DNA from 3 places in the Ensifer sp. ENS08 genome. Region 1 is predicted to be linked to each of the others. Evidence: predicted binding sites of a transcription regulator. Region 1 holds the regulator's gene; each other region holds the start of a gene.
What was found. The regulator LexA, encoded in region 1, represses DNA repair genes until DNA is damaged. The targets are predictions, from matches to a motif close to TGTTCNNNNTGTGTTCNG.
Positions count from the first base shown of each region.

Region 2: a site for LexA is predicted at 4,170-4,187, ahead of IB272_RS26885 (ATP-dependent helicase). Genes of this name have one in related genera too.
Region 3: a site for LexA is predicted at 5,851-5,868, ahead of IB272_RS03635 (DNA recombination protein RmuC). Genes of this name have one in related genera too.

Region 1 covers NZ_JACVBF010000003.1:49,639-59,057, forward strand. The annotation lists gene IB272_RS10190 (ethanolamine ammonia-lyase) at 1-2,127, opposite strand, end outside; gene adhP (alcohol dehydrogenase AdhP) at 2,289-3,314, opposite strand; tRNA gene IB272_RS10200 (tRNA-Ala) at 3,692-3,767, shown strand; gene IB272_RS10205 (hypothetical protein) at 3,921-4,514, opposite strand; gene IB272_RS10210 (hypothetical protein) at 4,641-5,273, opposite strand; gene IB272_RS10215 (hypothetical protein) at 5,597-5,893, shown strand; gene lexA (transcriptional repressor LexA) at 6,130-6,852, shown strand; gene IB272_RS10225 (hypothetical protein) at 6,941-7,273, opposite strand; tRNA gene IB272_RS10230 (tRNA-Cys) at 7,480-7,553, opposite strand; gene IB272_RS10235 (thermonuclease family protein) at 7,706-8,440, opposite strand; gene IB272_RS10240 (hypothetical protein) at 8,662-8,955, opposite strand; tRNA gene IB272_RS10245 (tRNA-Asn) at 9,115-9,189, shown strand; gene IB272_RS10250 (deoxyribodipyrimidine photo-lyase) at 9,288-9,419, shown strand, end outside.
Region 2 covers NZ_JACVBF010000016.1:120,108-129,526, forward strand. The annotation lists gene IB272_RS26865 (nitrate reductase) at 1-1,739, shown strand, start outside; gene cysG (siroheme synthase CysG) at 1,711-3,183, shown strand; gene IB272_RS26875 (hypothetical protein) at 3,183-3,491, shown strand; gene IB272_RS26880 (hypothetical protein) at 3,698-3,877, opposite strand; gene IB272_RS26885 (ATP-dependent helicase) at 4,253-6,322, shown strand; gene IB272_RS26890 (intracellular growth attenuator family protein) at 6,421-6,588, opposite strand; gene IB272_RS26895 (SRPBCC family protein) at 6,785-7,240, opposite strand; partial or broken gene IB272_RS26900 (adenylate/guanylate cyclase domain-containing protein) at 7,410-8,266, shown strand; gene IB272_RS35420 (hypothetical protein) at 8,260-8,391, shown strand; gene selD (selenide, water dikinase SelD) at 8,604-9,419, opposite strand, start outside.
Region 3 covers NZ_JACVBF010000001.1:773,156-782,574, forward strand. The annotation lists gene IB272_RS03605 (efflux RND transporter permease subunit) at 1-1,370, shown strand, start outside; gene dapE (succinyl-diaminopimelate desuccinylase) at 1,593-2,786, shown strand; gene IB272_RS03615 (hypothetical protein) at 2,773-3,372, shown strand; gene truA (tRNA pseudouridine(38-40) synthase TruA) at 3,383-4,126, opposite strand; gene fmt (methionyl-tRNA formyltransferase) at 4,126-5,061, opposite strand; gene def (peptide deformylase) at 5,225-5,749, opposite strand; gene IB272_RS03635 (DNA recombination protein RmuC) at 5,901-7,094, shown strand; gene IB272_RS03640 (ribokinase) at 7,147-8,046, shown strand; gene IB272_RS03645 (methyl-accepting chemotaxis protein) at 8,405-9,419, shown strand, end outside.

The DNA of each region.
Region 1 (9,419 bases):
GATGTGGAGAATTCCGCGAAACGTGTTGGGATCGGCGTCGGCAAACAGCATCTCGCCAATCCGGTAGCCGGCCCGCACTCTGCCGCTGGTGACCAGGATATTCTTGTCGCTCACCGACACGCCGGCATCGCCGAGCAGCCTGCGCATCTCCTCCAGGTAGGGCGAAAGATGGCCGTCATCCATGATGGCCTTGGCGTTCAGACCATCTGAGATGACAATCTGGCCCTTGGGCATATCGCCTTTCCAGGACGTCCTGATCGCGTCAATCGCCCTGATTGAGTCCGGGCTCAGCGTTTCACCGGTCGTCGGATGCGCGATGTAGTCGTTCCGGTCCTTGGACAGGGTGCGAACCGGAACGACGCTGGGCACTGCCGCTATGAACTCCGGCGTAAGCTCGGCCCAAAGAGAGAGTTTGGCGTCGTCATAAAGACCCCTCACTTTCGTCGCGAGCGACGGGTTGAGATCCCATATCTTCTCACCGTGGCCCGTGGCCAGGTCGACGCCTCTTGCCTCGACCTCCGTCATCATCCGCCTGCCCTCGGCGTAAACGGCGTCCTTGGAGCGCTTGTCCCCCTTGGCGAGGCGGTACTGATAATAGACCCAAAGAGGATCGCCGTATTTTGACGTGTAGCTGTTGTCCTTGCCGACAATTCCAAGGCGTTTGTAGAAATCCCACATCGCATCGTTGACCTTGAAGCCGAACTTATCCCTCACGCGTACGTGGTCCTGAAATGCGGTCGTGAGATAGCTCAACATCGGGTCGTTCTTGGTCGGCAGAGCAATCAGATAGGCCGGATTGGCCGGCATGATCTGATCCTGGCACCAATCCAGATCGTCCAGGCTGACGGTCATGTGCAGGGTCGTGCATATATCGAGACCGATGGTCAGCCCATGGAGCTTGCCCATGACCATGTCCTCGAGGCAGCACCGAACGAGTTGTTCTCGGCTCTTGAAGACCTCCGGCCCAATGAAGCCGGCGACGTCGTTGACATGCAGCCATGCGCCTTTCGGCTGCACTTTCGCAAGCTCCATGCCGACAGCCCGGCTGAACCCGTACTTCCGGGACTCAAGCACCATCATGTCGACGCCGTTTGCCGCGCCGTTGGTGAATTCCGAGCCCTGTCCGGTTTCGAAGTAAAGGCCGTACCGCTCCCCTGCCTTGGCGCGCGCATATTTCAGGATCTTCTCATTGGTGATGTCGAAGATCTTGTTGCAATCATCCGTACCGGCAAGGCTCTGGAACACGGTGGAAACTGTGCCGGGGAAGTCTTCGCTTACCTCACCTTGGACGTCGATGTGAGCGAGCACGCACCACGGAATGACGTCGACCAGCTTGAACGTATCCACGATGTCCTTGAGCGCCCGCTCCACCGTGACGACGCTGTCGACGGTGCTGTCCACCGGGTTGGTGCCGATGACGATGTCGCCGGTCGCATAGGAAAACGCATCGAAGACCTGCCACATGATGTCATCGGGGTGGTCGGTCGGCGAATTCGGCTGGATTCGTGCGCCCATGTATCCCTTGGCCCCCAACTTGGTGCCGGGCATGACATTGAAAATCTTCTGGCTGACGGCCACCAGCTCTTCATTGCTCATCAGCTTCGGCACGCAGCCGATGGTATCGCTGGTCAGGCCATGCATGACGCCTTTGATCTCATCTTCCGATTTGGTCAGAAGAAATTCCTTCAGCTGGCCCATCGTCCAGTCTTTCAGCTTTTCTTGTTGAGCCCTGTCGGTGGTCTGCCAAATCAGTCGTTGCAGATCGTCCTCAAACAGCGGGTGCTGATCGAGGTCTGCGATCTTCGTTCTTGCCAGGAGGGCTCGGGCGTTCGTTCGGGACGTATCATTTTCCGCAGCCACAGCGATCGTCTGGTCTCCTTCCTTGAACGCATTCGCGCATCCCAGAACTTGCCGATAGGTCGTCTCGTCAAAGCCGCCCTTGATCCTGCTGATATAGGCAAAGATGTCCTCATCCTGCTTCACGTCGTCGATCACGAGGTTGCTTGGGCCTGGCGCGGCACGGGCAGCATGACTGTAGGCTGTAAGCGTGGCCGCCGCAGTTCCCGCCACCAGCAGGAGATCGCGCCTGGACAGTGCATGCTGGTCTGAGAACATGCCTTTGCTCATTGCCATTTCCTTTCTGCAAAAGGTCTATCGGCATCTCGCCCGACGGCCCTCTGGTGACCGGCGATCTAAGGAAGGCGCATAAGAGTAAATGCTCGACACGTGTCCCTTGGGCATCGACACGGACCCGGCGAGCCTCGACCAGCCGGGCCTGTCAAAGTCGATTACTGCAGGCTCATCACGATGCGACCGTCGATCTTCCCGGCTTCCATGCGGCGGAAGATCTCATTGATATTCTCGAGGCTATCCCACGAAAAATGCGGCGCGACTTTGCCTTCAGCGGCGAACTGGAGCGACTCTTCCAGGTCTTGGCGGGTGCCGACGATCGATCCACGCACGGTGATGCGCTTAAGAACAGTCTCAAAGACCGGCACCGAGATCATACCTGGGGGCAGGCCGACGAGCGCCATGGTGCCGCGCGAACGCAGGAAACCGAACGCCTGTTCCATCGCCGCGGGCGAGACTGCAGTCACAAGCGCTCCATGCACGCCGCCGGTGGCCTTGATCACCTGCTCGACCGCATCCTTGGCCTTGCCGTTGACTGTCAGGTCGGCGCCCAATTGCTTTGCAAGTGCCAGCTTGTCGTCAAAGATGTCCGCCGCGACGACATGCATGCCCATCGCCTTTGCGTACTGCACGGCCATGTGGCCAAGCCCCCCGATGCCGGAGATGGCAACCCATTCACCGGGACGGACTTCCGTTTCCTTCAACCCCTTGTAAACGGTGACCCCGGCACACAGAACCGGCGCGGCAGGACCGAACTCCAGCCCATTGGGCAGGCTGCCAACGAAATCAGGATCCGCCAGGCCATATTCGGCGAACGTCCCGTTGACCGAGTATCCCGTGTTCGACTGGGCCGCACACAGCGTCTCCCAACCGGTGCGGCAATGCGGACAGTAGCCGCAGGCGCTGTGAAGCCAGGGAACGCCGACCCTGTCGCCCTCTTTCACTCTTTTGACACCGGCGCCGACCGCCGAGACATAGCCGACACCCTCGTGCCCGGGAATGAATGGTGGGCTGGGCTTCACCGGCCAGTCGCCATTTGCAGCATGGAGATCGGTATGGCAAACGCCCGTTGCTTCGTATTTCACCAGGATCTGTCCCGGCTGCGGCGTGGGCACTGCCACTTCCTCGATCGTCAGGGGCGCGCCGAATTGCCGAACGACGGCTGCCTTCATCGCCTGAGCCATTTGCCAATCCTCCTCCAATCGCCGGGCCACGGAGAGGTTTCTTATGGGAACAGTGGGCCGGCAGGGGCCTATCTCACATACGAAAATCGTGTAATTGGCTCGAGCATCATGGCGCTCACAGCCAGTGCCCGGACGTCATTTCCTGCTTGGCGTATACCGCCAACACTTCAACGCGGTTCACGTAGCGCCATCGTCAGGTTGCAGCGTAAACCCGCCGGCAGAGTTCGACAATGGGTGGAGTGCAGAAGCGGTTCAGAGACCGACCGCCTTCGGCGCCCGGCCGGATCGAACAACGCATATCGTGCAACCGCGTTCGAGCGGGCGCGCTGGCGCGCGTATTGACAGGATCGGCGCCGGTCGTGTTGACTGAATGCTACGGGGCCGTAGCTCAGTTGGGAGAGCGCCGCAATCGCACTGCGGAGGTCGAGGGTTCGACTCCCTTCGGCTCCACCAAAACGATCAGAAGGTGCCCGGTTGCCGAGGTATCGGAACAGCGGCTGATTTGTCATCAGCAGATCGCCAGTTCGAGTCTTTCCGGGGACACCACCATGCTAAGCCACCGTTCGGCCTTCGCGAAACGCTGCCCGATCCCGTGGCCACCTGTTTTCAGAGGCTGAACGGATCCCGCGCCGATCGCTTCTCGCTCGGTGCACTGAACGGGTCGGCTTTCTTCTCCTTGGACTTGCGGCCCTCGTCGGCGATGATCTCGTCGACCGCCCTCTGGCACTTCATCAACTCGTCGGCCGCCGGGCCGGTGCCGCGCAGGCTGAGATTTGCGATGACGCGATCTTCAAACGCGATGGCCAAGGCCCGCTTGCGCACGAAGCCCGTCAGGAACTCGGCGTCGGTGACGTTCACGAACAGAAACTTTCCGCTCGCATCACCGGCAGCGGTCGCCGAGGCGCTCCATGGATCGGTCTTGTCGAAGCGGAAGGTCAGGTCGTACTCTTTGCCGACCTCGAGCGACCTCCAGTCGTCGCTGGCGAAGCTCATATAGAGCGGCGACTCGGAGCCCTTGGGATAGAACCCAAGGCGCAAGGTGACCCCGCCGTCGAATACCGACGAGATGAAGCAGGAGCCCTCCATCGAGGTGTCGGAAGCAACGGTCCAGCCGTCGACATCCTTCCACTTGATGATTTCGGACTCCTCAGCCGCGGCCGATCCCGCGGCGATCAGACAGCTTACCAATCCGACCAGCAATCTACGCATGCAAAACCCCCGTTTGCCCGCATTTTGATAGGTCCCCGCATCGCTGTCGAGGGTGCCTAGCCGATCCCAGGCAATATTTTAGGAATATTCACCTCTCCGCGGCAAGCGGACTGCCCATCACATGGCGAAAGGATCTTTCGATGACTTGGTCTGGCCGCCGCCGGCAAAGGGATCGTTGTTCGGCGCATTGCCACCGGCGCCCGCAAAGGGATCGTTCGCCGCTCCCTGACCGCCATTCGGGATCAAGGCGCTCACCGCCTCCTGGCACTTGAACATCTCGCTTACCGCCTTCATCGAATCACGCAGGCTGAGGCTCGCGACGACGCGCCCCTCGAAGGCCAGCGCCAAGGTGTTCTTGCGAACGAATTCGGTAAAGAAGTCGGTGTTGGAAAAGTTGACGACAAGGGCCTTGGCGCCGGTCAGATCAACACCGAACGCAACGGCCGGCCACTGACGACCACGGTCGAGCTGCAAGGCAACATCGTATTCCCGCTGCGGCTCGATGGATTTCCATTCGGCATTGCCGATCGAAAGAAACGCCAGGTTCGTCGATCCCCGCGGATAAAAGCCGATACGAAGGATAGCGCCGGCGTCATAGCTCGTCGCCGCGTAACACGAGCCTCCCAGGGAAGGATCGGATCCCACCGTCCAGGCGTTGATCCGTTTCCAGATATTCGAACGCCCTTCTTCGGCAGACGCCGCTCCAGCCGTGAGCAACAGGCCGAGCACCACCAACGACAATCTATGCATGCAACCACCCCACTTTCCACGCAAAGTTATCTTTTTTTAGAGGCCTGTCGAGACGGTGAAGGCCCTTCCCCGCAGGGATTTTTGCGCGCCCCAGGCCCGATGCGAAAGCTGGCAGCTCCGATGCATTCTCCGCGCCGGTCCATGAAGAACGGCCGAGACGAGGTCGAGATGGAGCGGCTGGCGCAAATCAGCCACAGCCTGCGGGCAAAGAGCTGTTGAACATGGCAGAGTGATCGCCATGCTTGCTGGACTTCGGAACGAAAGCGCGGTTCACATCGTTTACCAACCCTTAGTCCCACCCCTTCATCAAGTGGACGATCACCGTGCTTGCCGCCCTGCTTCTCGCTTCGATAGTCGCATCGCCCAATATGCCTGACGTCAAGCTCAGTGCCGCGACGGTGGATGAACTCCAGACCGATTTCGAACGGGCCGTACCGTGCCATCAGATCGATGGACGCAATGTTTGGAAGGGCGCGCTCGCGTTCTACATCCAGTCCTTCGTTTATGACGGCGATACGCCCGTTGCGACCGATGCGGCCGACGCAGTGCTTCCGGAAGACAACAGCGCCGAGACGGTGAAGGAGTTCGAAGACGCCTGCTCGGCCTCGCAAGCGACTTAAGTCTCTCCGCGAAGAGAGCCGCGATTCGTTCGAATCACGCGCGCGACCGGCCTGCCCGGCGCTGTTTTGGGACGCAACCGTCGCCGAAAACCGCCCCGCTCCCGCAAAAGTGACCAATCGACCCCCACAGAAGCAGCCAATTGCCTGAATTCACGGAATTTTAGGCACTTGCGGAACACATATGGAACAGATAGTGTCTGTTCTTGATTTGTTTCACGCCTCTGGAGCGACGTGCCATGCTGACCCGCAAGCAACAGGAATTGCTTCTGTTCATCCACGAACGCATGAAGGAGTCGGGCGTACCGCCGTCTTTCGATGAAATGAAGGATGCGCTCGACCTGGCGTCGAAGTCCGGCATTCACCGTTTGATCACGGCGCTCGAAGAACGCGGGTTCATTCGCCGGTTGCCGAACCGGGCGCGCGCGCTCGAAGTCATCAAGCTTCCGGAAGCCTACGCCGCCGGCCAGCAACAGCCGCGCAGAGGCTTCTCGCCGAGCGTGATCGAGGGCAGCCTCGGAAAGCCGCCGGCCGCCGCTCCTGCCACGCCGAAGCCGGCGCCGGTCGCCGAAAGCACGTCTGTTTCCGTCCCGGTGATGGGCCGCATCGCTGCCGGCGTGCCGATCTCGGCGATCCAGAACAACACCCATGACATTACCGTTCCGCTCGACATGATCGGCAGCGGCGAGCATTACGCCCTCGAAGTAAAGGGCGATTCGATGATCGAGGCCGGCATCTTCGATGGCGACACGGTGATCATCCGCAACGGCAACTCGGCCAATCCCGGCGACATCATCGTGGCGCTCGTGGACGACGAGGAAGCGACGCTGAAGCGCTTCCGTCGCAAGGGCGCGTCGATTGCGCTCGAAGCGGCCAACCCCGCCTACGAGACGCGCATTTTCGGACCGGATCGCGTGAAAATCCAGGGCAAGCTCGTCGGGCTGATCCGCCGCTACCATTGAATTCCAGGCAGAACGCCGAATCAAAAGAGCCTCGCCACTGAAAGTGGCGAGGCTCTTTCCATTTAAGGCGACCTGAAATCCAGATCGCTTATTCGTGGATCGTGTATTCGCCGAGTTCGCAGAGATCCTGCGTGTCCTCGGTCGTATCGAGGGCCGAGCCTTCCTCGAATTCGAATCGCATGTCGTATTTGCAGACGTCCCGCCCGTCGGCAATGGTGATCTCCATGCTCTCGCCGGGGTTCAGGACCTGCCGACCGAAAACATCGTCTTCCCATTCATTGACGCCGACCGGCGACGTATAGAAATTCGTCAGTACCGCGCCGGTGTTGTTCTTCAGCTGGAAAACCAGGTCGTCCGCGCGCGCCTCCATAGCGGTCGCCGCAAAACACGCCAACGCCGTCAGGATCAGTCTCTTTTTCATTGATGCCATTGCCTCCGTTCTTAATGTTGACGGACGCTACCGATGCGGTTGATCTCAGCGGAGTCATCGTTCCCCCTCTACCGAATTCACCGAAGCGATAAGATCCGACGGAGGCATAGGAGACGTGGCTTGCGCGGACGTGTCGCGAATTTTACCGCGCTGCCCTAAGGCAGAACGCCAAACCAAATTTAACGAGGTGAGATTATTGGAGGCCTCGCCCGGAATTGAACCGGGGTACAAGGATTTGCAGTCCTCTGCGTCACCACTCCGCCACGAGGCCTCACAGCTCGGATAACCAAGCGTTGGCGCGGATTTAGAATGATTGCAGAAAAACCGCAAGAGGCATTTTCTGAAAAACGCGCCGTCGAATTGCAGGACGGATACTTTCCACAGAACGATCGACGATGTCCGCCGATCGTCTCCCAGCTGATCTCAGCACCAGGGCGTCGGGCGCCCTTCCCACGGCCGCACGAGCCCCTCGGAAACGAGTACACGTCCAAGAGATTGGTCACCGCGGGTGACCAGGCGCAGTTTCTCGCCGGCCTTGGCATCTGATCGCCCTCCCGCCGAGATCAGCCTGAAGTCGCCTGCATTCAGCAATTCGCGCAGGCGCTGCTTGGCGTAGAAGCCGCGCGAACGCTCCTTGTCGCAGCTTGCCTGGCGGATTCGCGGTGCATCGACATCGGCGACGCGGATCGTCTCGCCATGGAAGACGAAGGTCGCGCCATCGATCACGCAGTTGTCGTTGCGAATGCCGCAAAAATAGAACTGATCGGTACGGATGGATGCCGTCTTCACCTCTTCATTGGGCCGCACGAGAGGGGTTGGCGGCGTGACGCCGACATTCACCGACGGCACCGGGGCGGCCAGGACAACCTTCGTCGCCGGGTTGGGCTTCGGATTTGGTTTGTGCCTATCCGCCTGCTGCGCAACGCGCTCCTGCGCTTCAGGAACCGCGCGCTGAGGCTTCGGCTTCGTTTCCGATCGCGATGCAAGGGCCATGACATCCGAAACCACCGGCCAGTGCCGCAAATCGGCGCGATGGTCGTAGGCCATGACGCCGCCAAGGGTGAGCGCTGCGGCCAGATACCACGGCGCCATGCCGCCCTGTTTGCTGGTGCTTCGGCCCGAACTGCGGCGTCGACGTTTCGTAGTGGCTTTGGCCATCGGTCCCCATCCTGATTCGAGACCGCATTATGCGTTTGATGGGTTGCCGAAAAGTTTTCGAGGGCACCCCAACAGAGGGGAAGACCGCGAGGAACCGGTCATTCGCCTGCGCGGCCACGGCCCTTGTTGAGAGATTCGGAATTGGTACGGGACGGCCGCGAGGAACCGAAAACTGCCGACCGCCCTGCCTCGACAACAAGATCGTTAAATCGGCGTCCGGCTCAGGAGCCGTTCGAGGAGTTGGCCTTCCCGCGCCAGCGCGCCCACCAGACGGCCAGACGACGACGGCGGCGGCGAACCGAGGGAATGTCGTGGGAAAGCACGATCAGGCCCAACGGTATCATCCAGAAGCCCAGCACGGGCAGGAAACCGAGAAAACCGCAGAACACCAGCAGCGAACCCAGCAGGATGCGCAGCAGCGGAGAGTCGGGCAGCGCGATACGCCATTTGCCCAGCACGATCTGTCGTGTTTGCGGATCAATGCCGAAATGCGTCTGCTTCCTGTTTTTATTCATCATTCCCTATCCGGCGTGTTTTCCCACAATTGGGGACTTCTCCACAGCCTCGCAACGGAACTTGTCATTTTTTTTGAAAAAAGCGCTTGGCAAATCAGAAAAGCATGCGTATTAGCAGCCTCACTTCTGAAGCGCACAGCACAACAGCGGCGCGGATGATCCCTGGTAGCTCAGCGGTAGAGCATTCGACTGTTAATCGACAGGTCGCCGGTTCGAATCCGGCCCGGGGAGCCACTTTCTAAAAGAGCCATTTGCAGCGATGCGAATGGCTCTTTTTCATTTTGCACCTATGTTCTCCAGGTGATCAATCCCCAACCTCCCGATGGTTCTTCATGACAAAGGCCGCGGCGCCGCCCATCATCGTCTGGTTCCGCAAGGATCTCCGCCTGGCCGACAATCGCGCCCTCTCGGCTGCCGCCGGCGAGGCAGCCGTCATTCCCCTCTATATTCGCGAACCCGCCGAC
Region 2 (9,419 bases), on a different contig from region 1:
ACTGTCACCTTGCGACCGGCCGCATCGGCCGGCCGGGCATGGGGCCGTTCTCGCTGACGGGGCAGCCGAATGCGATGGGCGGCCGCGAGGTCGGCGGGCTTGCGAACATGCTCGCCGCACACATGGCGATCGAAGATGCCGGTGATCGCGATCGCGTCCAGCGCTTCTGGCGTTCGCCAAAGATTGCCGAAAATCCGGGGCTCAAGGCCGTCGATCTCTTCCGGGCGGTGGCAGACGGTCGCGTCAAGGCGCTCTGGATCATGGCAACGAACCCCGTCGTCTCGATGCCGGAAGCGGACGCCGTCGAGGCCGCGATCAGGGCCTGTCCCTTCGTCGTGGTTTCCGACATCCTGAAAGAAACTGATACCGCCCGCCACGCGCATGTGCTGCTGCCGTCGCTCGGTTGGGGGGAAAAGAGCGGCACGGTCACCAATTCCGAACGCCGCATCTCGCGCCAGCGGGCGTTCCTCGCCGCACCGGGAGAAGCCCGGGCGGACTGGTGGCAACTGGCCGAGGTCGGTCGCCGCCTGGGCCATACCGATGCTTTCGCCTACGAAGCGCCCGCCGCGATCTTCCGCGAACATGCCGCGCTCTCGGCCTTCGAAAATGCCGGCAGCCGCGATTTCGACATTGGAGCCTATGCCGATCTTGCGCTTGAGGACTACGACGGGCTGACGCCCTTCCAGTGGCCCCAACGGGAAGGCCAGAAGCGCGCCGAAAGCCGTTTCTTTGCGGCGGGCAACTTCTATCACGCTGACGGCAGAGGCCGGTTCGTGGCCGTTCGCCCGGCAGAGACCGACCGCACCAATGCCGATTACCCGTTCACGCTTAACACCGGCCGCATTCGCGACCAGTGGCACACGATGACCCGCACAGGCAAAAGCGCGCGCCTCTCGGCCCATATCGCCGAACCGTTTGCGGAACTGCACCCGCGTGATGCGATGGAGATCGGCGTCGGCAACGCCGACCTTATCGAGATCGAAAGCCCTGAGGGCAAGGCGTTCGTACGTGCGCTCATCACCGACCGCCAGGCGCGCGGCAGCATCTTCGCGCCGATGCACTGGAACGACCAGTTTGCGGCGAAGGCACGCATCGATGTCCTCGTGCCGCCGATCACCGATTGTCTTTCCGGCCAGCCGGCATCGAAGAACATTGCGGTCGCCGCGCGAAAGTTCAAGGCGACGCACTACGCCTTCGCTGTCTCGCTGGCAAAGCCGGTCGATCCGGATGCTGCCTATTGGGCGCTGGCGAAGGCGGCTGGCGGCTGGCGATTGGAACTGGCTTTTGCCGAGCCGGTGGACGACTGGGCCGGCTGGTGCCGCCGCGTTCTTGCGATCCCGCAAGGTGTAGAGCCGCTCGGCTATGCGGATGCACAGACCGGCGACATCAGGCTCGCCTTCTTCGATGGTCCGCAGCTTCTCGCGGCCTTCTTCCTCGCGCGCGAACCGGTCGCCGTCGCGCGCAACTGGGCGATCGCACAACTCGGCGCTGACCACGCCAATCTGCGCAAGCGCTTCGCGCTCGTCGCGGGCCGTCCGGGGGCGGACAAGCCGGATCCAGGCGCCACCGTCTGCTCCTGCTTCGGTGTTGGCGTCAACCAGATCGTCGCGGCCGTACGCGGCGGTTGCCACAGCGTCGAGGCCGTCGGCGTGGCGCTCAATGCCGGAACCAATTGCGGCTCGTGCCGCGCCGAAATCAGGGGGATCATCGATGGATGTCTTGCAGCAGCCGCAGAGTGACGGACCCGCCCGCATGGAGGCGCTCGCCAAGCTGCCCGTCTTCTGGGCGCTGGAGGGGCGGCGCGTCGTGGTGGCCGGTGCAACGGACGGAGCGATGTGGAAGGCCGAGCTTCTGGCCGCCTGCGGCGCCCGCGTCGACCTTTACGCTGAAGGGAACGACGAGGCGCTCGCGGCATTTGCCGGCCGTACCCCGCAACACCCCACCGCCAGCGTCACGCTAAACCGCAGGCTGTGGGCGCCCGCCGATCTTGACGGTGCCGCGCTCGCCGTCGGCGATTGCGAGGACCAGGCGGAGGCGCGGGCATTCTTCGCCGCCGCCCGCGCGGCGGGCGTTCCGGTCAACGTCATCGACCAGCCGGACTTCTGCGAGTTCCAGTTCGGCTCGATCGTCAACCGCTCGCCCGTCATCGTTGCAATCTCGACCGATGGCGCCGCCCCGATCCTCGCCCAGACGATCCGCCGCAAGATCGAGACGCTGCTGCCGAAAAGCCTGAAGGCCTGGGCAGCGCTGGCCCAGTCTCTTCGTGGAGCGGTGAACCGCGTAATCGAACCCGGTCCCCGGCGCCGCCTCTTCTGGGAACGTTTTGCCGATCGCGTCTTTTCGACCATGGATACGCCGGAGGAGGGCGTAGGCGGGGTGCTTCTTGCTGATGCCGAAAGGCTCGCGGGAGCCCCCGCCATCGGTCACGTGACTTTGGTCGGCGCGGGACCGGGCGATGCCGAACTCCTGACGCTGAAGGCCGTGCGCGCGCTGCAAGCGGCCGATGTCATCCTTTTCGACGACCTCGTTTCTTCAGACGTGCTCGAACTCGCCCGGCGGGAGGCAAAGCGCATGCTCGTCGGAAAGCGCGGCGGCCGCGAAAGCTGCCGGCAGGAAGACATCAACGCCATGATGGTCAAGCTCGCCAAGGCTGGGAAACGCGTGGTGCGACTGAAATCCGGCGACCCCATGGTTTTCGGCCGGGCCGGCGAGGAAATCGCCCATCTCGACCGCGAGAACATTCCCGTCGACGTTATCCCCGGCATCACTGCCGCAAGCGCCATGGCCTCCCGTCTCGGTCTGTCGCTGACCCATCGCGACTATGCACAGTCGCTTCGGCTGGTGACCGGCCATTCCCGCCACGGCGGCCTGCCCGATGATGTCGACTGGGCAGGCATTGCCGATCCGCGCAGCACGGCGGTCTTTTACATGGGTGGCCGAACGGCGGGGCTGATTGCCGAAAAGCTTATCGGCGAAGGCCGTCCACCTGAAACACCGGCCGTGATCATGAGCGATGTCAGCCGTCCGACGGAACGCAGCTGGCGAGGCATGCTCGCCACAATCCCGGAGGGCATAGGGGAGATCGGCTACGACAACCCGGTCCTCATCGCTGTCGGCGACGTGTTTTCGGCCCGAGACAACCAGGCCGGATCGATCGAGCGCACTCTCGCAGGAGCATGCTGATGGGCATGTCCCTGGTGTTCCTCGTTCTCGCCATCGGCCTCAGCTGGCCGCGTTTCAGGCTCATCTTCCTGGCTCAATCGAACGCTGCGTTGGCCGCAGCGCCCCTCACCATGGTTGCGAGTGCCGTGAACCTCTGCGCCATCGGCCTCGCTGTTGCAGAACACGGTCTGCTTTTCGGCGGATTGCTCATCGCCGGCGGTATGTTCTTCGCGAAAATAATGCAAGCCGTGCCTTCAACGCCGGGCATCTTGGCTTCAGCCCTGTGCCTTGCCGCCTACATCGAAATGACGATGACGGTCGTAGCGTGACGAGCTCAATGCTGCCCCTGAACAGACACCAGCGTCTGCTGACGCGCCAAGGGATATTCGAAGGCGTCGCCTCGTATCGACGTCCCGAATATCCCAAGGTCGCCACCGTAGGCTGGTTCTAAGCGCGCAGGCAGATCACGGCCATCCCCCAATTGAGGAATGAATGCCTGTACCGAACAAGTAAAGCCGCTGCCCCGCGGCCGACATCAGTCGACTGCCGTTTCCGATCCATCGCCGCTTTCGTCGAGTACGACCGTTTCGCCGAGCGGGGTCGCTGCAATTGACCTGATCTCTTGGGCGAGCGACGCCAGCTTGCGCGCAATCTCCTGCAATTCGGCGGTCGAGCCGGTGGCCTCGCAGGTATTTTCAACGCTCCGTTCGTCCATGTGCTCTTCCTCTTTCGAGTGGACGCAGGAGCAGAGCATATTTCTAATCTACTATATAAGGCCACAAGCCGTCGCGCGTTCTTCGTGCGGCGCACAGCCATAGGTATAGGCCGATCGATAAGCCGGCGATCACCCGCGACAGATCTCGATCCAGGGCCGATTGGCCTTACCTGCAGCAATCAAGCCCATCGGCGATCTCGCAGGTCATCAAAACCTTGGAAGAGTGACATTCCGACGTTGCAGGAGGGAAAACTCGGCGACGTCAGGGTTTTCATCTGGATGCTAAATTGCTAGTTCTTTCTTTGTTCCTGCCCGTCTCTTGGATGCAAATCGATGCGGGCAGTGACTGAGTGCGACGAAAACGAACGGGAACGCATGAGCGCCGCCTATCTCGAAAAACTCAATGACCGCCAGCGTGAGGCGGTCGAGCACGGTATCGGCTTGCCGGAAGGACAGGTCGGCGGCCCGCTTCTCATCATCGCCGGTGCCGGCTCCGGCAAGACGAATACGCTCGCCCACCGCGTCGCGCATCTCATCGTCAACGGTGCCGATCCGCGCCGCATTCTTCTGATGACCTTTTCTCGACGCGCAGCAGCCGAGATGACCCGCCGGGTCGCGCGCATCTGCCGCCAGGTCCTTGGCGACAACGCTGCAGTCATGACGGACGCGCTCTCCTGGGCCGGCACCTTCCATGGCATCGGCGCCCGGATCCTGCGCATCTACGCCGAACAAATCGGTCTCGGCCCGGATTTTACGATCCACGACCGGGAGGACAGTGCCGACCTGATGAACCTCGTGCGCCACGAGCTCGGCTTCTCGAAGACGGAAAGCCGCTTCCCGACGAAAGGAACGTGCCTTTCGATCTATTCGCGCGTCGTGAACTCCGAAAGCTCGATTGCCGACGTATTGAAGTCGGCCTATCCCTGGGTCACCGGCTGGGACGAACAGCTCAAGGCGCTGTTTGCGGCCTACGTCGATGCCAAACAGGCGCAGAACGTGCTCGATTATGACGATCTCCTGCTCTACTGGGCGCAGATGGTTTCCGATCCGGAGCTTGCCGAAGATATCGGCGGACGCTTCGATCATGTTCTTGTCGACGAGTATCAGGACACCAACAGGCTGCAGGCGTCGATCCTGATGTCGCTCAGACCCGGCGGCCACGGATTGACGGTCGTTGGCGACGACGCCCAGTCGATCTATTCCTTCAGGGCTGCGACGGTTCGCAATATTCTCGATTTCCCGAACGCCTTTTCGCCCGAGCCTGCCGACGTCATCACCCTCGACCGGAACTACCGCTCGACGCAGCCGATCCTCGCCGCTGCGAACGGCGTGATCGGCCTGGCGCGGGAGCGATTTACCAAGAACCTCTGGACGGACAGGCAATCGGAGCAGCGCCCGTTGCTCGTCGCCGTCAAGGACGAAGCGGATCAGGCCGCCTACATCGTGGAGCAGGTTCTCGCTGGCCGCGAGATCGGTATCGCCTTGAAGCAGCAGGCGGTGCTTTTTCGCTCGTCCAATCACAGCGGAACGCTCGAAGTCGAACTCACCCGCCGCAACATTCCGTTCGTGAAATTCGGTGGCCTGAAGTTTCTCGACAGCGCCCATGTGAAGGACCTGCTCGCAGTCCTGCGCTTCGCGCAGAACCCGCGTGATCGCGTCGCAGGTTTCCGGTTGCTGCAGATGCTGCCCGGTATTGGCCCGCAGACCGCTGGAAAGATCCTCGATGCGATCGCCGCCGATCCGGAACCGCTCGCGGCTCTTGCTGAGATCCCGCCTCCCGCCAAGACCGGCGAGAACTGGACCGGCTTCGTCGACCTGGTGTCCGGTCTGCGACGGGCCGAGCCCGGATGGCCGCAGGAGATTGGCGCTGCGCGCGCCTGGTATGAGCCCCATCTTGACCGGATCCATGAAGACGCCGACACGCGCAAGGCCGACCTGCTGCAGCTCGAGCAGATTGCCGGCGGCTACCAGAACCGCGAACGTTTCCTGACCGAGCTGACCCTTGACCCGCCCGATGCCACGAGCGACCAGGCGGGCGTGCCGCTGCTCGACGAGGACTATCTGATCCTGTCGACCATCCATTCGGCGAAGGGCCAGGAATGGCGCTCGGTCTTCATGCTCAACGTCGTCGACGGCTGCATTCCGTCCGATCTCGGCGTGGGCACAACTGCCGAACTCGAAGAGGAGCGGCGGCTGCTCTATGTCGGCATGACACGGGCACGCGATCATCTCTCCCTGGTGACGCCGCAGCGCTTCTTCACCCACGGCCAGAACGCCCAGGGCGACCGGCATGTCTACGCCTCGCGAACCCGCTTCATCCCGGCGACATTGCTTCAGTTTTTCGAGACGACGAGCTGGCCGAAGATCTCGGCAAGCGCCAGCGAGCGAAGCGCCAAGCAGATCCGCATCGACGTCGGCGCCCGCATGCGCTCCATGTGGAAGTGAGCGAAGGCGGTGGCGAGCTCGCGAATTGTGCGCTTGTGTCTGCAGACAGACCAAGCGAGGAGCGCGTGCCGCTCGCCAACCGCCGGTCTGTAGCGTTGTTAGCCTGGCAAGCTCGGCGGCGCGATAAACTGATAGTACGACCACACCGCAACCAAGGCGGCTATCAGTGCCAGCCAAATCAACGCCTTCCGCGGCACAGGGTTGGCCGGCTTCGCCTCCTTTTTCGGCTTTGGTCGTTCAAATTTGATGATGTTGTTGTCGTCCATTCGCTCCCATCCCGACTAAACTCATACATGTCCCGGTGCGTTCAGCCAGCGCACCGCAATGACATATGCCGCCTAACGTCCTGATTTGGCATCAATAAGATGTGAACGCAGGTTCGCGCCAATCCCAAGCAACATGGCATTCCAGCGCCGTCGTCAAGCCTTCAGGCCCAGTCGTGGCAAGCAAGGGACGTCTGCATCAAGCCGCGCCGTCGCGGCCGAGCCAGGGATCGGGGCCTGGATCGCGGCCCGACGCAACCTGGCCCAGCCGCTCCAGATAATGCGCCCAGCCTTCCGCATGGCCGGCGCATTGTTCGGCGCTGGGCAGACCCGTTTGCGTAAGGCGCAGCAATGTTCCGGGCGGCTGCTCGATCAGGTCGCTCTCGATCAGGCTCGAGCCGGGCGGGACAATGTCGCTGCCTTCCCAGCCGAAGCTATAGGCGAGCCGATGCACCGGCACGACCTCGCGGAAAGACCCGCGGGCAAAACGGGCCCCGGTCACGTTGACGAGATAGAGACCGCCGGGCTCCGCCTTGGTGTCGGCCTCCGTTCCCATCCAGCGCAGGATCTTTTCCGGGTCGGTCAAAAGAGCGAACACTGCGGCGGGTGGCCCCGGAATATGCGCTTCGCGGCGGACGACGAGGGCTTCTGGCATCGGTCTTCCCTTTGCTGATTGGCCTGCCTGCGGCTTGAGAGTCCTTCTGCAGGCTGCCGCAATCATAGACCGCAGGGGCGGACGGCGCCACCGTCCGCCCCTGACTTGCGCGCAGCGCGGCGGCGGGAAAGGGCTTGTCCATAGGGCGCTCGACCCTATCCTCTTCGGCATGGATTTGTCCGCCCCCCTTGCCTGGCTCGTGGACGAGGCAAGCGCCTCGCAGGAGCCGGACCGATTCCTGTCCGACCTTGGCCGCCAGCTCGTCGCCGACGGTCTGCCGCTCTCGGGCGGCGCGCTTACGCTCGCCGTGCCGCATCCGATCATCGCCCGCCGCACCTGGCTTTGGCGAGCCGAGACCGGCGTGGTGATCGAGAGCCTAGGCTTTGCCGGCGCCGTCTCCGACCGGGCGGGAGAGGAGTGGCTGGCCGGGCTCGGGCCACTGCTGCAACAATCGACCGGTTCGGGGAATGAACGCGCGTCGCTCGGCTGGGCCGGGACGCGCCCGTTCGGCCCGGAAGAGACGGCGCGGCTTGGTGATGTCGCGCGCTTTGCCGTCGCGCCCTTGGCGGTTCTTGCCGAGCGGGCCGCGGCACCGGCGAAACCATTCGCGCGGCCCTACTCTATGCCGATTTGCGCAACTTCACGGCGCTGTCCGAAACATCGGAACCCGCCGTGGTGATCGCGGCCCTCGACGCCTGGTTCGATCGCCTCGCCGGCGCGATCCATGCCTTTGGCGGCGAGGTGCTGAAATTCATCGGCGACGGCGTTCTGGCGATCTTTCCAGTGAGCGGCTCGCCGAGCGAAGCCTGCGACGCAGCCTTGCGCGCGGTCACCGCCGCGCGCGCCGGCATGGCGCATCTCGACCAGGCCCGGCAGGCCGAGGGGCTACCGCCGCTCTCCTTCGGCGTCGCCCTGCACCTCGGCGACATTCTCTGGGGCAATATAGGTGCCGCCGATAGGCTCGACTTCACAGCCATCGGCCCGGCGGTCAATCTCGTCAGCCGCCTGGAGGGTGGCCTGTGCCGGCAGTGCTCGACAAGCCCTACATGACGATGCCGGTTGACGAGATCGATACCATCCGATCGGTATTGACCCTGCTTGGCGGCAAGGTCGTGTACGATGCCGGCGCGCTCCGGTCTGCCGAGCAATAGCCGGGGTAAGAAGCGCACCCCAACCGTCACGGCGTGGAGAGATCGTGCCTCCGCATCCATCTTGTTGCGGCCGACACAGCCCGGCCGCAATACAACGATCATCGCCGGGACCAACCCGTCCCGACGAAAGACGTTGCGACCACTCTGGTCGACGCGAGATTTGGCTTAGAGAGACGCAGCCAAGCTCGGCAGGGCCGGGTAAGCGCCAAAGGCTACGCGATCACCAATCCCGCCGGCCCGGCCACAGTTTCCCCGATCACCGCCGCGCCGAAACCGTGCTTGTCGAACAGGTCGAGCACCGCCTGCGCGGACGACCGGTCACAGGCGACGAGCAAGCCGCCGCTCGTTTGTGGATCGCAAAGCAGCGCCTTGTCGATCGCGCCCATCTCGCGGGCAAAGGCCACGTCCTGCCCATAGCTTGCCCAGTTCCGCCCGGAGGCGCCGGTGACAAAACCGGCGGCAGCCAGATCGAAAGCACCTTCCAGAAGGGGAACGGCGGACCAGTCGACCCGGACCTGGCAGTTCGACCCGCGCGCCATTTCGAGCGCGTGGCCGGCAAGGCCAAAACCCGTCACGTCCGTCATGGCATGCACGCCGGAAAGCCGCGCGAGATCGGGTCCGGCCGTGTTGAGGCGCGTGGTGCTTTCGATCATCCTGATATAGCCGGCTTCATCGAGCGCGCCCTTTTTCAACGCCGAGGAAAAGATGCCGACGCCGAGCGGCTTGCCGAGGATCAGCACGTCACCCGGCTCGGCTCCGCTGTTGCGCTTGAGATGGGCCGGATCGACGAGCCCGATCGCGACGAGACCGTAGATCGGCTCGACGGAATCGATCGTGTGGCCGCCGGCGATCGGAATGCCGGCCGCCCGACAGGCCACCGCCCCGCCGTCGAGGATGGCGCCAATGGTTTCCGTCGAGAGCGCGTTGACCGGCATGCCGACCAGCGCCAGTGCGAAGATCGGCGTTCCGCCCATGGCGTAGATGTCGCTGATGGCATTCGTCGCGGCGATCCGGCCGAAATCGTGGGG
Region 3 (9,419 bases), on a different contig from region 1:
CGCTCAAGCACCCGGGCGTCGAGAACGCCATCGCCTTCCCGGGCCTGTCGATCAACGGCTTCACCAACTCGTCGAACTCCGGCATCGTCTTCGTCGCGCTCAAGCCCTTCGAGGAACGCAAGACGCCTGAACTGTCCGGCGGCGCGATCGCCATGCAGCTCAACCAGGAATTCGGCGTCATCCAGGATGCTTTCATCGCCATGTTCCCGCCGCCGCCCGTCCAGGGTCTCGGAACGACCGGCGGCTTCAAGCTGCAGCTCGAGGACAAGAACGGCCTCGGATACCAGGCGCTCGACGAGGCGACCAAGGCCTTCCTCGCCAAGGCCTACCAGGCACCGGAGCTGGCCGGTCTCTATTCGAGCTACCAGATCAACGTGCCGCAGCTCTACGCCGACCTTGACCGCGTGAAGGCACGCCAGCTCGGCGTGGCCGTCACCGACGTCTTCGAGACGCTGCAGATCTACCTCGGCTCGCTCTACGTCAACGACTTCAACGCCTTCGGCCGCACCTACAGCGTGCGCGTCCAGGCGGATGCGAACTACCGCAGCCATGCCGACGACATCGGCAAGCTGAAGGTGCGTTCGCAATCCGGCGAGATGATCCCGCTGTCGGCGCTTCTCAAGGTCGAGCAGACGGTCGGCGCCGAACGGGCGATCCGCTACAACGGCTTCCTGTCGGCCGACATCAACGGCGGCCCGGCACCGGGTTTCTCGTCCGGCCAGGCGCAGGAAGCCATCGAACGCATCGCCGCTGAAACCCTGCCTCCGGGCATCGGCTACGAATGGACGGACCTGACCTACCAGCAGATCCTGGCTGGCAACTCCGGCATCCTGGTCTTCCCGCTGGCGCTGTTGCTCGTCTATCTCGTGCTTGCGGCCCAGTATGAGAGCCTGACGCTGCCGATCGCCATCATCCTGATCGTGCCGATGGGCATCATGGCGGCACTCGTCGGTGTCTGGCTGACCGGAGGCGACAACAACGTCTTCACCCAGATCGGTCTGATCGTCTTGGTCGGGCTATCGGCGAAGAATGCCATCCTCATCGTCGAGTTCGCCCGCGAACTGGAACTGTCGGGCAGCACGCCGGTCAAGGCGGCGATCGAAGCGAGCCGGCTGCGTCTGCGCCCGATCCTGATGACCTCGATGGCCTTCATCATGGGCGTGGTGCCGCTTGTCATGTCGACCGGCGCCGGTGCGGAAATGCGCTCGGCCATGGGTATCGCGGTCTTTGCCGGCATGATCGGCGTCACCGCCTTCGGCATCTTCATGACGCCGGTGTTCTACGTGCTGATCCGCAAACTCGCTGGCGAGCGGCCTCTGAAGCATGCGGGAGCCCATATCGAAGCGCCGCATCTCGCACCCGGAGAATAAGCCCTTCTCCATTCCCTTCGCGATCTTCAGGCGGGCCGGACCCTTCCGGCCCGTTGAAGCTGCGGCGCTGCGCCTCCGCCCAGGCGCGGCGCCGTTCTGCGTTCGACGTCACAGTTCCCGTCTCGCGTGCCCCATCCTGCGTGACAGTTCGCTGGCGATCGGATAAACCAGCAGCCTCCATTCCCAAGGCCCTTCGTGGCCATGCAGACGGCATAACGTTAGATGACCTCCACCGATCCGATCGCCAATCTCGCCACCCTCATTCGTTGCCCCTCAGTCACCCCGGCCGAAGGCGGCGCGCTTGCAGCCCTTGAAGCCATGCTGAAGCCGCTCGGCTTCGCGGTCGACCGCGTGATGGCCAAGGAGGCTGGCACGCCCGACATCGAGAATCTTTATGCGCGGCTTGGAACCGAAGGCCCGCATCTGATGTTTGCCGGGCATACGGACGTCGTTCCCGTCGGCGACGAGGCCGCCTGGAGCCACGGTCCGTTTTCGGCCGACATTGCCGGCGGCGAGATGTATGGCCGCGGCGCCGTCGACATGAAGGGCGGCATCGCCTGCTTCGTCGCGGCAATCGCCCGCCATGTCGAAAAGCATGGCGCCCCGAAGGGCTCGGTCTCCTTCCTCATCACCGGCGACGAAGAGGGACCGGCGATCAACGGCACCACCAAGCTCTTGCAATGGGCGGCCGACAAGGGCGAGCGCTGGGATGCGTGCCTGGTCGGCGAACCGACCAACCCGGAGAGCCTTGGCGACATGATCAAGATCGGCCGGCGCGGCTCGCTGTCCGGCCGCATCACCGTTCATGGCGTGCAGGGGCACGCGGCCTATCCGCACCTTGCCGACAGCCCTGTGCGCGGCATCCTGCAACTGACGCAGGCGCTGATGGACCCGCCCTTCGACAACGGCACCGAGAGCTTCCAGCCGTCCAATCTCGAAGTGACGACGATCGATGTCGGCAACAGTGCCGTCAACGTCATTCCGGCCAAGGCGACGGCCGCCTTCAACATCCGCTTCAACGACACATGGACGGCGGATAGCCTGATGGCCGAGATCATCGCCCGGCTCGACCGTGCCGCGGCAAGCGGTAGCCTGCGTCCGGACCGCGCCCCCGTTCGCTACGAAATCGTCTGGGCCGAGCGCCCGAGCCACGTGTTTCTCACACGCAACAACGCGCTGATCGATTCGCTCTCCGGCGCGGTCGAAGCCGTCACGGGGCGCCAGCCGAAGCTGTCGACGACCGGCGGAACCTCGGATGCGCGCTTCATCAAGGACTATTGCCCGGTGGTCGAGTTCGGCCTCGTCGGCCAGACGATGCACATGGTCGACGAACGGGTCGCCGTCGCCGACCTCGAGACCCTGACCAATATCTATGAAAACTTCATCGCCCGCTGGTTCGGCCATGCCGCTGCTTGATGAGGTGCTTGCCTATATCCGGGGGCTCTGGCTCCTGGCGCAGGGTAACGAAGAAGGCTTCCGCTGGCTCGATTTCAGCGAGAGTGGCCTCTGGCGCTCGTTCACGTCCATGCTCTGGTGCCTGCCGGCGATCGCCGTCACCTGGGCGTCCTGGCGGCTCTACTACCTCTCGGTCATGCCTGATGGCACCACGATCGGCATCGGCTTCATCTTCAAGCTGCTCGTCGTCGATCTCGTCAGCTGGCTCTTGCCGCTGGTGCTGATCGCCATTCTCTCGCGCCCACTCGGATTTGCCGGAGCGGTGGTACCGATCGTCGTTACCACAAACTGGCTCTCGGTTCCGCTCTCCTACGCCATGGCGGTGCCGGCGGCGATCCGTGTCGTCATTCCCGGGAGCCAGGGGCTGACGAGCTTCATCTGGTTGACGCTGCTCGTCATCAGCGTTGCGGTGCTCTTCCGGCTCTTGCGCATCGTGACCGGCAACCAGACGCTGCTTGCCTCGGCGCTGACGGCGCTGTTCCTGTTGCCGTCGATGATGATCGGCGATCTCTTGCAGCGCTTCTTCGGTCTGATCCCGACAAGCTAGGACTTCGGGATCAGTAGTCCACCTGAAGGAAATAAAGCCCATCGGGCGGCGCCACGGGGCCGCAGGCCTTGCGGTTGCGGGCCTCGAGCGCTGCCTGCAGATCATCCGGCGTCCACTTGCCTTCGCCCACCAGCTTCAGCGAGCCGGCGAAGGAGCGGATCTGGTTGTGCAGGAAGCTCTGCGCCGTTGCGCGGATCTCGATGACGCCGGCGACAAGCGCGACGTCCAGCCGATCGAGCGTGCGCACCGGGCTCGCCGCCTGGCAATGGGCGGAGCGGAAGGTGGTGAAGTCATGATGGCCGACGAGGCGCTGGGCGCCTGCATGCATGGCTTCATGGTCGAGCGGCTTCGGCACCCACCAGGCGCGCCGGGCTTCAAGCGCCAGCGGCGCGGGCCGCGAGATAATGCGGTAGAGATAGTGGCGGCGCAGCGCCGAGAAGCGCGCGTCGAATTCCTCGGACACCTCCTCGGCCTCGAGGATCGCCACCCGCTCGCCCGCAAGCCCCAGATGGGCATTTAGCGCGTTGCGCAGCGTGTAGGGCTTCCACGGACGCGTGAGATCCGCATGCATCACCTGGCCACTGGCGTGCACACCGGAATCAGTGCGGCCGGCGCCGCGGATCGACACGGTCTCCCCGGTCAGAGACAGGATCGCTTTTTCGATCGCGCCTTGCACGGACTCGCCGTTGTCCTGCCGTTGCCAGCCGACATAATCCGAGCCGTCATATTCGACGGTCAGCTTGAACCGCGGCATCAGCCGACCCTCGTGCCGGGCGCAACCGGCGTTCCGCGCAGGAAGTCGGCCGCCCCCAACGCCTTGCCGCCGGCGCGCTGCAGGCGGGTGAGCCGAACGGCGCCCTCGGCGCAGGCAATCGTCAGATTATCGTCGAGCACCGTGGCGGCCTCGCCCTTGCCGGAAGCGGGCTCCGAGTTCAGAACCTTGATGCGTTCCGGCTTACCAGCGATCTCAAGTTCGAACCAGGCGCCCGGGAATGGCGACAGGCCGCGGATATGGTCGTGCACCTCGCGGGCGGGACGGGTGAAATCGATGCGGGTTTCCGTTTTGCTGATCTTCTGGGCGTAGACAACGCCGTCCTCGGCCTGGACCGTCAGCGGCAGATCGTCGGCCTCGAGTTTTGCCATCGCTTCCCGCATCAGACTGGCGCCGACCTGCATCAGGCGATCGTGCAATTCGCCCCCGGTCATCGTCTCGCCGATCTGAACCGTCTTGGTGAGGGCGACCGGGCCGGTATCGAGCCCCTTTTCCATCTTCATCACCATCATGCCGGTCTCGTGGTCGCCGGCCATGATCGCGCGCTGGATGGGCGCTGCACCGCGCCAGCGCGGCAGCAGCGAGGCGTGGCCGTTGTAGCAGCCGAGCTTGGTGCCTGTGAGGATGGCCTCGGGCAGAAGCAGGCCATAGGCGACGACGACGGCGACGTCGGCGTCGAAATCACGGAAGGTCTGGCGGTCCGCCTCGTCCTTGAAGTTGACCGGCGTTAGCACCGGAATACCCAGCAGTTCGGCCGCCTGGTGCACCGGCGATTTCTGCAGATCGAGCCCGCGGCGGCCACCCGGCCGCGGTGGCTGGGTGTAGACGGCGACGATCTGATGACCTGCCTCGGCAAGTGCCGCCAGTGTCGGCACCGAAAATTCCGGTGTGCCCATGAAGATGATGCGAAGCGACAAGGCGGTAACTCCGTCCTTTCAGATCACTTCATGCGGGGAAACGGCGAAATGATCTCATTCTCTAAAAACAGGACAATTCCAGGAAAGCCGTTTCACGCTCTTCCTGGAATATTCAATGGGTTCCCGCCTTCAAAATTTCGCGTGATCTTCCGCGATCGAAGGCTCAGATCGCCTTTGCGCCGCGCGTCTTGGCAGCCTTGGTGAACTTGCGGATCACCATGTCGCGCTTGAGCTTGGAGATGTGGTCGATGAACAAAACGCCGTTCAGGTGGTCGATCTCGTGCTGCAGGCAGGTGGCGAGCAGGCCTTCGGCCTCGATCGTCTGTTCCTTGCCGTCGCGGTCGAGGTGCTTGACGGTGATGACGGCGGGGCGCTCGACCTCGGCGTAGTAGTCCGGAATCGACAGGCAGCCTTCCTCGTAAACCGAATAGGTGTCGGACGAAGCGACGATCTCGGGGTTGATGAAGACAAGCGGCGTCTTCTCGTCGCCCTCTTTCGAAACGTCGAGCACCAGCATGCGCCTGGCGACGCCGACCTGGATCGCGGCAAGGCCGATGCCGGGGGCATCGTACATGGTTTCGAGCATGTCATCGGCCAGACGGCGGACGTCCGCGTCGACGGTTTCGATCGGCGTTGAAACCTGGCGAAGCACAGGATCGGGAAGGATGATAAGCGGCTTGATGGTCATGATGCTCCCATAGCCGATCTTTCCATCGACGCGCAAGGAAATTGCCTTGCCACCTGCGGCACCCGCTCGTCCCTCGTCGGGCGTTAACCGCCGCGCACATATGTTCTTGTTTTGATCTACACTTCGCGAGAGAATCTGTTAGGTTTGGCGCATGGAACCCGCGCCCCTTCCCTTCGCCCAACCGTTGTTTTTCATCGGCACCCTGCCGATTACCCTGGGCCATCTGGCGATTGCCGCCGGCCTTGTGCTGGCTGTTGCCGGCCTGACGGCGCTCTCGCGCCGGCGCAATCCCCGCGACGACGAGCGGCAGGAACAGATGGCAATGCTGCTGGCAGCACAGACGGAGATGCAAGGGCGGGTCGCGGCCATGGCCGAGGTGTTCGGCGCCCGGCAGGCGGAGCTCAACCAGACACTCAGCCAGCGCATCGACGGCATGACCCATCGCATCGGCGCCTCGATCAGCGAGCAGACCAAGGCGACACACGAGAACCTGCGCCGGCTGCAGGAGCGCCTCGCGGTCATCGACACGGCCCAGAACAACATCCAGTCGCTCGCCAAGGACATGGCCGGACTTCAGGCGATTCTATCGAACAAGCAGACGCGCGGCGCCTTCGGCCAGTCGCGCATGGAAGCGATTATCGCCGACGGGCTGCCGATGGGTGCCTTCGAATTCCAGGCGACGCTGTCGAACGGGGTGCGGCCCGACTGCACCATCCGCATGCCGAACGGCCAGCCGCCGCTGGTCATCGACGCCAAATTTCCGCTCGAAGCCTGGAACGCGATGCGGGATGCTCCGACTCCGGAGCGGCGCCTGCAGATCGCCCAACTCTTTCGCCGCGACATGGAAACGCACGTGCGCGACATCGCCGGCAAGTATCTGATCCCAGGTGAAACGCAGGACACCGCCTTCCTCTTCGTACCCTCGGAATCGATCTTTGCGGAGATCCACGAGCATTTCGAAGCGATCGTGCAGAAGGCGCATCGCCAGCGGATCGTCATCGTCTCGCCCTCCCTGCTGCTGCTGTCGATCCAGGTGATCCAGGCAATCCTCAAGGATGCGCGCATGCGCGAACAGGCGCACCTGATCCAGGGCGAAGTCGCGCGGCTGATGGAGGATCTCGGCCGTCTCGACCAGCGCGTGCGCAAGCTGCAGGGCCATTTCGCGATGAGCCAGAAGGATGTCGAGGACATCCTCGTTTCCTCCAGCAAGCTCACCCGCCGCGGGGCCAAGATCGAGGCCCTAGAGCTGCAAGCGGAAGGCGGCACACGGGACGCGGACGAACCACGTGCCGCGGTCGACAATCGGGTCGGGCAATTGCGCCTGCGGGTGGTTGACGAGGACTGAGGCTGTCGGGCACTCTCCGGCCCAATTCGCAAAGCCGACAGGATAGTTTCACATGATTACTGTTTTTGGGTCCATCAACATGGATCTGATCGCCACCACCGCACGCCTTCCGAAGCCCGGCGAAACCGTCGCCGGCACCAGCTTCTCGACCGCCGCCGGCGGCAAGGGCGCAAACCAGGCGCTGGCCGCACGGCGTGCCGGCGCGACGGTGCAGATGGCAGGCGCGGTAGGAAAGGACAGCTTTGCCGACGGCGCGCTCGAACTGTTGAAGGGTGCGGGCGCCGACCTGTCGTTGACCAAGACGGTCAGCGAGCCGACCGGCACCGCCCATATCCTCGTCGGCGGTGACGGCGAAAATGTCATCGTCGTCGTCGCCAGCGCCAATGCGACGGTCGATGAAGCCGATGCGGTGAAGGCCGTCGACGGCATGAAGCCCAGCGATACCTTGATGCTGCAGCTCGAAATTCCGGCCGCTTCGGTCGAGAAGGCGCTCACCGCCGCCAAACAGAAGGGCGTGCGTTCGGTCATCAACATCGCGCCGCTGACACCGGACGCAGCCCGCCTCGGCCGCATGGCCGATATCGTCATTGCCAACGAAACCGAATTCGAGCTGCTGGCCGGCAAGAGCGGTATCGGGAGCACTGAGCGCGAAGAAGCGATGAAGGCGCTGCACGCGGAGACCGGCCAGACGGTCATCGTCACGCTTGGCGCCGAAGGCGTGGTGGCCGTACATGAGGGCGAGATCCAGCGCGCCAAGGGCCTGAAGATCGAGCCGGTCGATACCGTCGGCGCCGGCGACACCTTCTGCGGTTATCTCGCAGCCAGCCTCGATGCCGGCATCGCCTTCCCCGACGCTCTGCGCCGCGCAGCAGTCGCCGGCTCTCTCGCCTGCCTGAAGAGCGGCGCCCAGCCCTCGATCCCGCTCGCTGCGGACGTGGCGTCGCGTCTCTAAATCCTGCGCGAAAAAGCACGCACTTGAGACGGGCGAAGTCGCCCGTCTCATTTTTCCCAGGCCCTGGCCCGCATAGATTTCACCCTCCCGACGGCCGCTTGCGCAATCCGGACAGCCGATGTCGCGGACATAAAACTTTGCGTGCAATTTTATGCAAGCGATGCGTAAAACAGCGTCCGTGTTGGCCCTATCTTAAGAATCTCCAGTCTATTCAGGACCGTGAGAAAACCGGCCAAAGCGCCTGGTCGTCTCCAACATGCCGGTCGGCATCTGACGCTCCATGATGGAGTTCACCCCCATTGCGAAATGCGTCCACCGCAGGTGAAAACCTGCGAACCTCCCAGCACGTGAGGATTTCATGTTCAAGTTCCAAGCCAAATCGCTGGCGACCAAACTGATCGCGGTGACAGGCGGCACGATCGCACTTGTCCTGCTTGCCTCGAATTTCGTTCTCATATCCCAGACCCAGGACCGCGTCGAAACGCTGGTCCTCGAACAGGCAGGCGGCGAAGCCCGCGCGATTGCCTCCGACATTGCCGGCGACATCGGCGAGCTTGCAAGTGCTGCCCGCTCGATGGCGGGCATCCTCGGCCGCGCACATGCCGAAAAGTCGCTGGAGCGCACCGGGGTGATCAACATCCTCAGGGCAAACCTCGAGCAGAACCCGTTTGCCTTCGGCAGCTGGTTCGCGGAAGAACCCAAGGCTTTCGATGGTCGCCAGGAAGACCTCGTCAACAACAAGGAACTGGGCGGTAACGACAAGGGCATCTTCACGCCCTACTGGTCGAAGAGCCGCACCAACGAAATCCAGTACTCCACTTTCGGCGCTGACTATGCGGCCGAGTGGTACAAACTCGCTGCAAAAAGCGGCAAGGGTGCAATCACCCAGCCCTACACCGCGCAGGACACCGACGTTCCGACCGCGATGAGTTCGATCGCCTACCCGGTCATGTCCGGCGGCAAGCTTCTCGGCGTCACCGGCGTCGACATTTCGCTCGCCTCGCTCGGCGATGGCCTCTCGAAGCTGAAGCCCTTCGACACCGGCCGCGTCTACCTGCTGTCGCAGACCGGCAAATGGCTGGTCGCGCCGATCCCGGACCTTCTGCTCAAGGAGTATGACGGCGAAGGCAACGAGGTCGTCAAGAACGCGCTCGCCTCCGGCAAGCCGGGCATCATCTCCAACCTCTCCTATGACGGCAACGAGCCCTTCGACCGTCTCGTCTATCCGTTCACTCTCTCGGGCGTGAACACCAGCTGGGTCGTGCTCGTCGACGTGCCGCGTACCGCGATCAATGCGCCGGTCAAGGATCAGACCTACATGATGATCGTCGGCGGCCTCGTCGTGCTCGGCGCTGTGTTGCTCGGTCTCTATC